2 regions of the Streptomyces sp. JK94 genome follow, and region 2 is predicted to be linked to the other one. Evidence: riboswitches for the same ligand, from Rfam matches in the RefSeq annotation. Region 2 holds a riboswitch; the other holds the start of a gene.
The links. Region 2 has a riboswitch for thiamine pyrophosphate ahead of ACVV2G_RS19675 (thiamine ABC transporter substrate-binding protein). Riboswitches for the same ligand answer to the same signal wherever they lie in the genome.
Positions count from the first base shown of each region.

Region 1: it holds a riboswitch for thiamine pyrophosphate, as region 2 does, so the genes downstream of both, thiO (glycine oxidase ThiO) here and ACVV2G_RS19675 (thiamine ABC transporter substrate-binding protein) in region 2, are expected to answer to the same signal.

Region 1 is NZ_JBSICH010000001.1:464,604-470,571, forward strand. Features, by position in the region: gene ACVV2G_RS02200 (thiazole synthase) at 1-430, opposite strand, end outside; gene thiS (sulfur carrier protein ThiS) at 433-633, opposite strand; gene thiO (glycine oxidase ThiO) at 630-1,892, opposite strand; TPP riboswitch at 1,890-2,001, opposite strand; gene ACVV2G_RS02215 (avidin-fold protein) at 2,054-2,404, shown strand; gene ACVV2G_RS02220 (NAD(P)/FAD-dependent oxidoreductase) at 2,494-3,708, shown strand; gene ACVV2G_RS02225 (Rv2175c family DNA-binding protein) at 3,795-4,160, shown strand; gene thiE (thiamine phosphate synthase) at 4,605-5,264, shown strand; gene metF (methylenetetrahydrofolate reductase [NAD(P)H]) at 5,420-5,968, shown strand, end outside.
Region 2 is NZ_JBSICH010000020.1:108,246-114,213, reverse strand. Features, by position in the region: gene pyrH (UMP kinase) at 1-413, shown strand, start outside; gene frr (ribosome recycling factor) at 595-1,152, shown strand; gene ACVV2G_RS19685 (phosphatidate cytidylyltransferase) at 1,152-2,324, shown strand; gene rlmN (dual-specificity RNA methyltransferase RlmN) at 2,635-3,741, shown strand; TPP riboswitch at 3,796-3,902, shown strand; gene ACVV2G_RS19675 (thiamine ABC transporter substrate-binding protein) at 3,982-5,067, shown strand; gene ACVV2G_RS19670 (ABC transporter permease) at 5,124-5,968, shown strand, end outside.

The sequences.
Region 1 (5,968 bases), on a different contig from region 2:
CCAGCTTCCGCGCGAGGACCGGGTCGTCGTTGGTGTACGGCAGTACCGTGAACCCGTCGTCGACCAGCGTCTCCGCCGCGTCCAGCAGCTCGATCGGGTCCGGCAGCAGGGTGCGCTCGTCGGCGATGACCTCCAGCTTGACCAGGTCCGTGCCGAGCGCCTCGCGCGCCAGACGGGCGGTGAGGACGGCCTCCCCGGCGGTGAAGCAGCCCGCCGTGTTGGGCAGCACCCGGATGCCGAGCTTCTCCAGCACCGACAGCACGGACCCGTGCACCGAGGCGTTCACCCGCCGCATCGCGACGGTCGTCAGCTCCGTCCCGGAGGCCACGAGCGCGCGCTCCAGCACGTCGAGGCTGGGCGCCCCGCCCGTGCCCATGATCAGGCGGGACGCGTACGACGTTCCGCCGAGGAGGAAGGGGTCGTCGGCCATGGTCAGCCTCCTTGGACAGCGGTGAGGACCTCGACGCGGTCGCCGTCGGCCAGCACGGTGGCGGACCACCGCGCGCGCGGGACGACGGTTTCGTTCAGGGCGGCGGCGACCCCGGACGGCGCCGCGGTGAGCGCGCCCACCAGGGTGTCCAGGGCGGTTCCGGGAGCCACCTCGCGCGGCTCACCGTTGACGCGGACGTTCATGCGGGCTGCTCCGAGTGTGCGGGGGCGGCGCTGAAACGCCGCGGGGTGAAGGGGCGGGCCTCGGCCGGAAGCTCTCCGGTGGTCAGGACGTGCGCCATGGCGTCGCCGGTCACCGGGGTGAGCAGCACGCCGTTGCGGTAGTGCCCGGTGGCCAGCAGCAACCCCTCCAGCTCGGTCGGGCCGAGCAGCGGGGCGTTGTCCGGGGAGCCCGGCCGCAGTCCCGCCCGGGTCTCCGTCAGGGGCAGCTCGGTGATGCCGGGGACCAGCTCGTGGGCGTCGCGCAGCAGCTCGTAGACGCCGCCCGCGGTCACCGTCGTGTCCCAGCCCAGCTCCTCGCTGGTGGCGCCGACGACCAGCTCGCCGCTCTCCCGCGGCACCAGGTAGAGCGGGTTGCCGCGCACCACGGCCCGCACGGTCCGGTTCAGCAGGGGCCCGTGCGCCACCGGCATCGCCAGCCGCAGCACCTGCCCCTTCACGGGCCGCACCGGCGGCAGCACGTCGTCCGGCACTCCCGCGAGCCGTCCACTCAGGCTGCCCCCGGCCAGTACCACCTGCCCGGCCTGCCACGCCGTGCCGTCGGCCGCGACCACCCCCGTGGCCCGCCCACCGCGCCCGACGGTGAGCCGCTCGGCCCACACCCGGTGGAACACCACGCCCGCGCGTGCGCAGGCGGCCACGAGCGCGCCGGCGAGGCGCCGGGGGTCGACCTGATGGTCGCCGTCCACCCGGAGCCCCCCGCGCACGCCCGGCGCGAGCATCGGCTCCAGACGGCGGCACTCGCGCCCCGACAGCCACTCGGACTCCAGCCCCGAGCGCTGCTGGAGCGCGTGCAGGTCCCTGAGGTGGGCGCGGTCGTCGGCGTCCAGTGCCACGGCGAGGGTGCCGCATCGGCGGTAACCGAGGTCGTGGCCCGTGCAGTCGGCCAGCTCGGCCGCGAAATCCGGATAACGGCTCGCCGAGGCGAGGTTCAGGGCGAGCAGCGTCTGCTCCCCGTAGTGCAGCTCCGTGACGGCGGCCAGCATGCCGGCCGCCACCTGGGCGGCCCCACCGCCCGGCTCGGGGTCCACGAGCGCCGTGACGAGCCCGCGCTGCGCGGCCCGCCACGCCGTGACCAGGCCGATGACCCCACCGCCCACGACCAGGACGTCCGGCGTGCGCGACGCCGCCGGCGAGCCGGGTGCGGTGGATGCGGCGGAGGCCGCCGACGTGGTGGGTGCGGCCGATGCGGCAGCGGTGTCAGGAGTCGATGGTGACGACATGGGCGTCCAGCCCCTCCCTTCGCCGGCATGACCCGGATCAGGTTCGTACGGTCGGAGGCCGCCAGCCTCCCTCTCAGCCCGGTGCGTCCGGGCTCCCGCGAGTGCTTTACGTTGGCCACCCTAGCCCGCAGCGCATCGCACTCGTAAGGGAGCCTCCCACCGTGGCGCGTTCACTCGACGGTCTCGTCCTCTCGCCTGTCGCCGACCAGGCGCCCGGCCAGGTGGGTACGCGCACCCGGTTCGCCTACCACGAGCGGGACGGCGCCGTGTGGGCCGAGTACGAGGGCGGTGACGTGGTCCGCGGCCGTCTGGTGGGCACCCGGGAGGGAGACCGGCTCGACTTTCGGTACGTGCAGCTCAAAACGGACGGCAGCACGTCCTCGGGGCACTGCGTGTCGACCGTCGTCGACCTGCCGGACGGGCGGGTGCGCCTGGACGAGACCTGGGAGTGGGAGTCGCAGCGGGGCAGCGGGACGAGCGTTGTGGAGCAGGTCACTGCGCACGGGCACTGACTGACGGGCCGTCAGCTGTCTAAGGTGATCAGGTGAGCGAGCAGACGCAGGAGCAGACCCGGCCACGCGCGGCGGACACGGCGCGCCGCGTGGTCGTCGTGGGCGCGGGCATGGCGGGCGTGCAGACCGCGGTCGCCCTGCGGGAGCAGGGCTTCACCGGCACCGTGACACTGATCGGCGCGGAACCGCACCAGCCGTACGACCGCCCCCCGCTCTCCAAGGCCGTCCTGCTCGGCACCGCCGAGGGCTCCGCCTTCGACGTCGACTTCGAGGCGCTCGGCATCACCCTGCGCCTGGGCTGCGAAGCCCTGGGCGTGCGTCCCGGCGCACACGCCCTCGACACCTCCGCGGGACCCGTGCCGTACGACGCCCTGGTCCTCGCGACCGGCGCCGAGCCGATCCGGCTCCCCGGCACCGAGGGCGTACCGGGCGTGCACCTGCTGCGCACCCTGGACGACGCCAGACGGCTGCGCCCGGTGCTCGCCCGGCAGCACGACATCGTGGTCGTCGGCGCCGGCTGGATCGGCGCGGAGTTCACCACCGCCGCGCTCGAGGCGGGCTGCGCGGTGACCGTCGTGGAGGCCGCCGGCCGGCCCCTCGCCGGCGCGCTGCCCGCCGAGGTGGCCGCGCCGATGAGCGCCTGGTACGCCGACGCGGGCGCGGTACTGCGCACGCACGCACGCGTGGAGCGCGTCGAGCCCGCCGCACCGGGAGGGCCCGGCCACGTGGTCCTCGACGACGGTTCGCGGCTGCCCGCCGGCGCGGTCGTCGTCGGCATCGGGGCCCGGCCGGCCACCGCGTGGCTCGCCGGCTCGGGGATCGACCTCGGCGCGCACGGCGACGTCCTGGCCGACGACCGCCTGCGCACCTCCGTGCCCGGCGTCCACGCGGTCGGCGACTGCGCGTCCTTCCCCTCCGGCCGCTACGGGCAGCGGCTGATGGTGCACCACTGGGACAACGCCCTCCAGGGCCCGCGCACGGTCGCCGCCGACATCGTCGGAGCCCGCGCCGACGAGGCTCCCGGGGCCTACGATCCGGTGCCGTACTTCTGGTCCGAGCAGTTCGGCCGCTTCGTCCAGTACGCCGGTCACCACACGGCCTCCGACACCACCCTGTGGCGCGGTGACCCCTCGGGGCCCGCCTGGACGGTCTGCTGGCTGCGCGAGGACCGTCTGGTCGCCCTGCTGGCGGTGGGCCGCCCCCGGGACCTGGCGCAGGGCAGACGCCTGATCCAGGCGGGCGCCACGATGAACCCGCGGCTGCTCGCGGACCCGGCGAGGCCCCTGAAAGCGGCGACGGCGTAGTCCCTCCGCGTCCTCCCGCCCCGCCGCGGCCCCGTGCCGGACGGGTCCGGCTTCCGACTGTCGGTGCAAGATGGCAGGCTGGAGGCGTGACCGAGATTGACGCAAAGATCGATGCTCTCGTGCCTGCCTGGCTCACCGTCCCCGACATCGCCGAGATGCTCGGCGTCGAGGTGACCCGCGTGCGCCAGCTGATCAAGGAGGGCCAGCTCATCGCCGTACGCCGCGGCGAGAACCGGGCGCTGCACATCCCGGCGGCCTTCATCGACGAGGACAAGGTGGTCAAGGGCCTGTTCGGGACCCTGACGCTGCTGCGGGACGACGGCTTCACGCCCGAGGAGATGCTGGAGTGGCTCTTCACGCCGGACCCGTCGCTGCCCGGCACCCCCGCGCAGGCGCTGAGCGAGAATCGCGGCACGGAGGTGAAGCGCCGCGCCCAGGCGCTCGCCGTCTGACCTGACACCACGCCCGGCGCACGAACCGCGCGCGGTCCCCCGCACAGGGGGACACACGGCCCGTCCGCCCGGACCGCGGCCCCGCCGCCGCACGCCACCCGGGTGCGCCACGGTCCGTTGCCGCCGCCCCTGCACGCGGGCGGCGGTACGAGCCGGCCACTCGCCAGGTCCGCGGTCCGCGGCGCGCACGGTCGCCGGCGCCGACGGCGCGCCGCCCGGCCGCCGGGACCGCCCCCCCGTCCACCACGCCCTGCCGGGTGCGGCGTGCCCGCAGCCCGTACGCCGGGGCCGCGCTCCGCTCGCCGTCCCGCACCCGCGGGCCGTGGAGCGCCACGGTCCGCACTCCGGGGCCGGGCGCCCACCGCGGGCCGCGGTGGCCGTGCGGTCCGCAAGCCGAGGCCGTCTGCTCACCACGGCCCACGCCACCGACCTGAGGGAACCCGCATGCCCGAGACCACCGCCGCCACCGCCCGCACCCGGCTCGCCGACGCGCGGCTCTACCTGTGCACGGACGCCCGCCGCGACCAGGGCGACCTGCCCGAGTTCCTGGACGCGGTGCTGGCCGGCGGCGTCGACATCGTGCAGCTGCGCGACAAGGGCATGGAGGCGGCCGAGGAACTGGAGCACCTCCAGGTCTTCGCCGACGCCTGCGCCCGCCACGGCAAGCTCCTCGCGGTCAACGACCGGGCCGACGTGGCCCACGCCGCCCGCGCCGACGTGCTGCACCTCGGACAGGGCGACCTCCCGGTGCCCGCGGCCCGCGCCATCCTGGGCGACGACGTCCTCGTCGGCCGCTCCACGCACGCCGGGTCCGAGGCCGCTGCCGCCGCCGTCCAGGACGGCGTGGACTACTTCTGCACCGGCCCCTGCTGGCCGACCCCGACCAAGCCCGGTCGCCACGCACCCGGCCTCGGCCTGGTCCGGCACACGGCGTCCCTCGGCACCGAACGCCCCTGGTTCGCCATCGGCGGCATCGATCTCGGCAACCTCGACGAGGTCCTGGAGGCCGGCGCCCGGCGAGTCGTCGTGGTCCGCGCGATCACCGCCGCCGACGACCCGGGCGCGGCGGCGGCCGAGTTCGCCGGGCGCCTGCGGCAGGCGTAGGCCCGCAACGGCCCCGGACCCGGTCCGGGGCCGTTGCGGGGCCGTTGCGGGGAATGCCTCGGGCATGTGTCCAAAGGATGGACAACAACTCGACAAAGCAGACAAATATCCCGCATCCGGTGGGGTGACCGCCGCCCCCTGGCTAACCTGCCCGTATGGCCCTCGGAACCGCATCCACCAGGACGGACCGCGCACGCACCGTGCGCGACATCCTGGCCACCGGCAAGACGACGTACTCGTTCGAGTTCTCGGCGCCGAAAACGCCCAAGGGCGAGAAGAACCTGTGGAGCGCGCTGCGGCGGGTGGAGGCGGTCGCCCCGGACTTCGTCTCCGTGACCTACGGTGCCGGCGGTTCCACGCGGGCCGGCACGGTCAAGGAGACCGAGCAGATCGTCTCCGACACGACGCTGACCCCGGTCGCCCACCTCACCGCGGTCAACCACTCCATCGCCGAGCTGCGCAACATCATCGGCCAGTACGCCGACGCCGGCATCCGCAACATGCTGGCCGTGCGCGGCGACCCGCCCGGCGACCCCATGGGCGACTGGATCCCGCACCCGCAGGGCCTGACCTACGCCGCCGAGCTCGTCCGGCTCATCAAGGAGTCGGGCGACTTCTGCGTCGGCGTCGCGGCCTTCCCGGAGATGCACCCGCGCTCCGCCGACCGGGACACCGACGTGGCGCGCTTCGTCGACAAGTGCCGG
Region 2 (5,968 bases):
GCCAGGTCGCCGAGCCCTACATCCCGCTGCGCGCCGTGCGCCACCTGGAGAAGGGCCGCGTGGTCATCTTCGGCGCTGGCATGGGCATGCCCTACTTCTCGACCGACACCACGGCCGCCCAGCGCGCCCTCGAGATCGACGCCGAGGCACTGCTCATGGGCAAGAACGGCGTGGACGGGGTCTACGACTCCGACCCGAAGACCAACCCGGACGCCGTGAAGTTCGACGCGCTCGGGTACGGCGAGGTCATCACCCGTGACCTGAAGGTCGCCGACGCGACGGCCGTCACGCTCTGCCGCGACAACAGCCTCCCGATCGTGGTCTTCGAGCTGCTGAAGGAGGGCAATATCGCCCGCGCCGTCAAGGGTGAGAAGATCGGCACGCTTGTGGGTGACCAAGGCAACCGGGACTGACCGGAGAAGCACCCCCTGTCCGCGGACGCCACCTGTCCGGGGGACGGACGGGACGGGACCGGGCCGGGGGATGGACAATGTCCCGCCGGTCGGGAACCGTGCAGGAAGAACGCGACGCAGCCGGCCGCCGCCCCGACAGGGAACCGCAGCCGGGCCTACTCAAGACACGCAGGAGCAAGTGGTGATCGAAGAGACCCTCCTCGAGGCCGAGGAGAAGATGGAGAAGGCCGTCGTGGTCGCCAAGGAGGACTTCGCCGCGATCCGCACCGGCCGTGCGCACCCGGCGATGTTCAACAAGATCGTGGCCGACTACTACGGCGCGCTGACGCCGATCAACCAGCTGGCCTCGTTCTCCGTGCCCGAGCCGCGCATGGCCGTGGTGACCCCCTTCGACAAGAGCGCCCTGCGCAACATCGAACAGGCGATCCGCGACTCCGACCTGGGCGTCAACCCCAGCAACGACGGCAACATCATCCGGGTGGTGTTCCCCGAGCTCACCGAGGAGCGCCGCCGCGACTACATCAAGGTCGCCAAGAGCAAGGGCGAGGACGCCAAGGTCTCGATCCGCTCCGTGCGCCGCAAGGCCAAGGACGCCATCGACAAGATGGTCAAGGACGGCGAGGTCGGCGAGGACGAGGGCCGTCGTGCCGAGAAGGAGCTCGACGACACCACCGCCAAGTACGTCGCCCAGGTGGACGAGCTCCTGAAGCACAAGGAAGCGGAGCTGCTCGAGGTCTGATGAACGACTCTTCCTGGGGAGCGCCGCCACAAGCCGGGTACTGGGGGCCGTCCGACCAGGGACCTGTCCAGGGCGCTGCCCCGGCGGGTCCCGCGTACGATGCGCACCACGCGCAGCAGACTCGCCCCATGCCCATCGTGCCCGACGTACCCGAACACGGCGGAGACCAGGATGACGACCGGGGGGCCGCTCGGCTGAGCGGTCCCCTGTTCCGGGACGAGCCGTTCCGCGACGAGCCGTATCGCGGCAGCACCCACCGCGACGAGAACCCGTCGGCGCAGCCGTACGGGGCGGTGCCGCAGAATCCGGAGCCCATGCCCGACGCCCCCCAGCCGGCGCAGCCTCAGCCGCAGAAGAAGACCGCGGGGCGTGACCTGGGTGCCGCCATAGGGGTTGGTGTCGGGCTCGGCGTGGTCATCATCGCGTCGCTGTTCGTCGTCAAGGCCGTCTTCGTCGGCGTGGTCGCGGTCGCCGTCGTGGTGGGCCTGTGGGAGCTGACCAAGCGGCTGGAGGAGCGCAAGGGCATCAAGGCGCCCCTCGTGCCGCTGGCGATCGGCGGCGCGGCGATGGTGGTCGCCGGGTATGTACGGGGTTCCGAGGGTGCGTGGGTCGCCATGGCTCTCACGGCGCTCGCGGTGCTGATGTGGCGGATGACCGAGCCGCCGGAGGGATATCTCAGGGACGTCACGGCGGGCCTGTTCGCGGCGTTCTACGTGCCGTTCCTGGCCACCTTCGTCGCGATGATGCTGATGGCGGACGACGGCGCGTGGCGTGTCCTGGTCTTCCTGCTGCTGACGGTCGTCAGCGACACCGGCGCCTACGCGGTCGGCTGGCGGTTCGGCCGGACCAAGCTCGCCCCGCGCATCAGCCCCGGCAAGACCCGCGAGGGCCTGCTGGGGGCGGTGGCGTTCGCGATGGTGGCGGGCGCGCTGTGCATGCAGTTCCTGATCGACGGCGGCGCCTGGTGGCAGGGCCTGCTGCTCGGCCTCGCGGTCGCCGTCAGCGCCACGCTGGGCGACCTCGGCGAGTCCATGATCAAGCGGGACCTCGGCATCAAGGACATGGGCACGCTGCTTCCGGGCCACGGCGGCATCATGGACCGCCTGGACTCGCTGCTGCCGACGGCGCCGGTGGTGTGGCTGCTGCTGGTGATCTTCGTCGGGTCCGGCTGACGGACCGCTCGTCTTTCCGGCGGCCGGTGCCCGCCGTCCCCCGGGACGGCGGGCACCGGCCGTCTCCGGGGGCAGGGGGAACCATGTTCGGGGTACGGCGGAACAGGACGCGCACGTGCGACTGGTGCGGAGCGCCGGTGACCCGGCCGCGGCGCTGGAGAAGACGCCAGTACTGCGCCCCCGCACACCGCCGCAGGAGCCGGCTCGTCCGGGCCGTCCTGAACCTCCTGGACGGCATCACGCCGTGAGACGCGTCCCGCTCCCGTCGGCGTGAAACGCCCCGGAGACGATCTGCGACACTGGTTGAGTCATGCCTAAGCCCGGAGAACTCACATTCGTCGCCCCGCGCGGAGTCAAGAAGCCGCCGCGGCACCTCGCCGACCTCACGCCCGCCGAGCGGAAGGAGGCCGTCGCCGCGATCGGCGAGAAGCCGTTCCGTGCCAAGCAGCTCTCGCAGCACTACTTCGCGCGGTACGCGCACGCCCCCGAGCAGTGGACGGACATCCCGGCCGGTTCGCGCCGCGGGCTCCAGGAGGCGCTGCTGCCCGAGCTGATGTCGGTCGTCCGGCATCTGTCGACCGACCAGGGCACCACGCGCAAGACGCTGTGGAAGCTGTTCGACGGGACGCTCGTCGAGTCGGTCCTCATGCGCTACCCGGACCGGGTGACCATGTGCATCAGCTCCCAGGCGGGCTGCGGCATGAACTGCCCGTTCTGCGCCACGGGGCAGGCGGGCCTGGACCGGAACCTGTCCACCGCCGAGATCGTGCACCAGATCGTGGACGGGATGCGGGCGCTCAGGGACGGGGAGGTCCCCGGGGGACCGGCCCGGCTCAGCAACATCGTGTTCATGGGCATGGGCGAGCCCCTCGCCAACTACAACCGCGTCGTCGGCTCCATCCGCCGGCTCACCGATCCCGAGCCCGACGGACTGGGCCTGTCCCAGCGCGGCATCACCGTCTCCACGGTCGGCCTCGTCCCGGCGATCCACCGTTTCGCCGACGAGGGCTTCAAGTGCCGTCTCGCCGTCTCCCTGCACGCGCCGGACGACGAGCTGCGCGACACCCTCGTCCCGGTCAACACGCGGTGGAAGGTGCGCGAGGTGCTGGACGCCGGGTTCGCGTACGCGGAGCGGTCGGGGCGCCGGCTGTCGATCGAGTACGCGCTGATCCGGGACATCAACGACCAGGCCTGGCGCGGTGACCGGCTCGGGCGGCTGCTCAAGGGCAGGCCCGTGCACGTCAACCTCATCCCGCTCAACCCCACGCCCGGCTCGAAGTGGACCGCCTCGCGGCCCGAGGACGAGAAGGCGTTCGTGGAGGCGATCGCGGCGCACGGTGTGCCGGTGACGATCCGGGACACCCGTGGCCAGGAGATCGACGGGGCGTGTGGTCAGCTCGCCGCCGGCGAGCGGTAACCTGACCGGCGTCGTACACCGTCGTACGGCGACTTCACACGGAAGTACATCTTCATATTCCGACAGGGGAGCGCCACAGCGCTGAGAGTGCGGCACCGGGCCGCAGACCCTCCGAACCTGGCCCAGGTCATTCTGGGTAGGGAGATCGGTCACCACTCGAGCTGTTGCGCCCTGCCCGGGACCCTCGCCAGGGGTTCCGGGCGGGGCCGCGTCTTCTCCTGGTCACCCAGGAGGAATGCAATGAGCATCACCAGGAAGGCCACCGCCCTGGCCCTCGGACTCGGCCTGGCCGGCGGCCTGACCGCGTGCGGATCGTCCGACGGCGACGCAGGGGGTTCCGGCGACTCCAGAACCGTCACCCTCGTCAGCCACGACTCGTGGGCCGCGTCCGAGGAGGTCGTCGCCGCCTTCGAGAAGAGTTCCGGCTACCAGGTCAGGGTGCTGAAGGACGGCGACGCCGGGCAGGCCGTCAACAAGGCCGTGCTCACCAAGGACAACCCCCAGGGCGACGTCCTCTTCGGTGTCGACAACACCCTGCTCTCCCGCGCGCTCGACAACGGGATCTTCCAGCCCTACGAGGCGAAGGGCTCCGACCTGGTCCTCCCCGAGTACCGGGCCGACCAGGACGAGCACCGGGTCACCCCCGTCGACACCGGTGACGTCTGCGTGAACTACGACAAGGCGTACTTCAGCGAGCGCGGGCTGACCCCGCCGGACTCCTTCGACGACCTGACCGAGCCCGCGTACAGGAACCTCCTCGTCACCGAGAACGCGGGCAGTTCTTCGCCCGGCCTCGGCTTCCTGCTCGGCACCGCCGCGAGGTACGGCGACGACGGCTGGCAGGACTACTGGAAGAAGCTGGAGGCGAACGGCGTCAAGGTCGTCGACAGCTGGGAGCAGGCGTACAACGAGGAGTTCTCCGGCTCGTCCGGCGGCAGGAAGGCCAAGGGCGACCGTCCGCTCGTCGTCTCCTACGCCTCGTCCCCGCCCGCCGAGGTGATCTACGCCGACCCGCAGCCGGCCACCGCGCCGACGGGCGTGGCCCGGGGCACCTGCTTCCGCCAGGTCGAGTACGCCGGTCTGCTGAGCAACGCCGGGAACCCGGAGGGCGGCAAGGCGCTCCTGGACTTCCTCATCAGCAAGCGGTTCCAGGACGACATGCCGCTGAACATGTTCGTCTACCCGGTGCGCGAGGGCGCGCGGATCCCCGAGGCGTTCCGGAAGTTCGGTCCGCAGGCCGAGGACCCCGAGACCATGGACGCGGCGAAGATCGCCGCCCACCGCGACCAGTGGGTCAAGTCGTGGACCTCGCTCGTACTGAAGTGAGCGAGGCGGCCGGCAGGGCGAGGGCGTCGCGCGGGGGCGCGGCGCGACTCGCCCTGATGACCGTGCCCGTCGCGTTCTTCGCGCTCTTCTTCGCCTACCCCGTCGCCGCGATCGTCGCGCGCGGGCTGGAGATCGACGGGTCCTGGCGGTTCGGGCGGCTCGTGGACGTGCTCGCGCAGCCCGACGTGCGGCACGTGCTGTGGTTCACCACCTGGCAGGCACTGGCCTCCACCGCGCTCACCCTGCTGATCGCCCTGCCCGGCGCGTACGTCTTCGCCCGCCTCGACTTCCCCGGCAAGCAGTTCCTGCGGGCCGTGGTGACCGTGCCCTTCGTGCTGCCGACGGTCGTCGTCGGCACGGCGTTCCTGGCGCTGGTCGGCCGGGGCGGGCTGCTCGACGAGCTGTGGGGCCTGCGGCTGGACACCACCGTGTGGGCGATCCTGCTCGCGCACGTCTTCTTCAACTACGCGGTCGTCGTACGCACCGTCGGCGGTCTGTGGTCGCAGCTCGACCCGCGGCAGGAGGAGGCGGCACGGATGCTCGGCGCGTCCCGCCTCACCGCCTGGCGGACGGTCGCGCTGCCGGCGCTCGCGCCCGCCGTGGCCGCCGCCGCGCTGATGGTGTTCCTGTTCACCTTCACCTCCTTCGGCGTCGTCCAGATCCTCGGCGGGCCCACCTTCTCCACCCTGGAGGTGGAGATCTACCGGCAGACCTCGCAGCTCTTCGACCTGTCCACGGCCGCCGTACTGACGATCATCCAGTTCGCGGCGGTCGCCGCCGTCCTCGCCGTGCACGCCTGGACGGTACGGCGGCGGGAGACGGCCCTGCGGCTGGTGGACGCCGCCGCGACCGCGCGCAGGCCGCGCGGGGCCGGGCAGTGGGCGCTGCTGGCCGGGGTGCT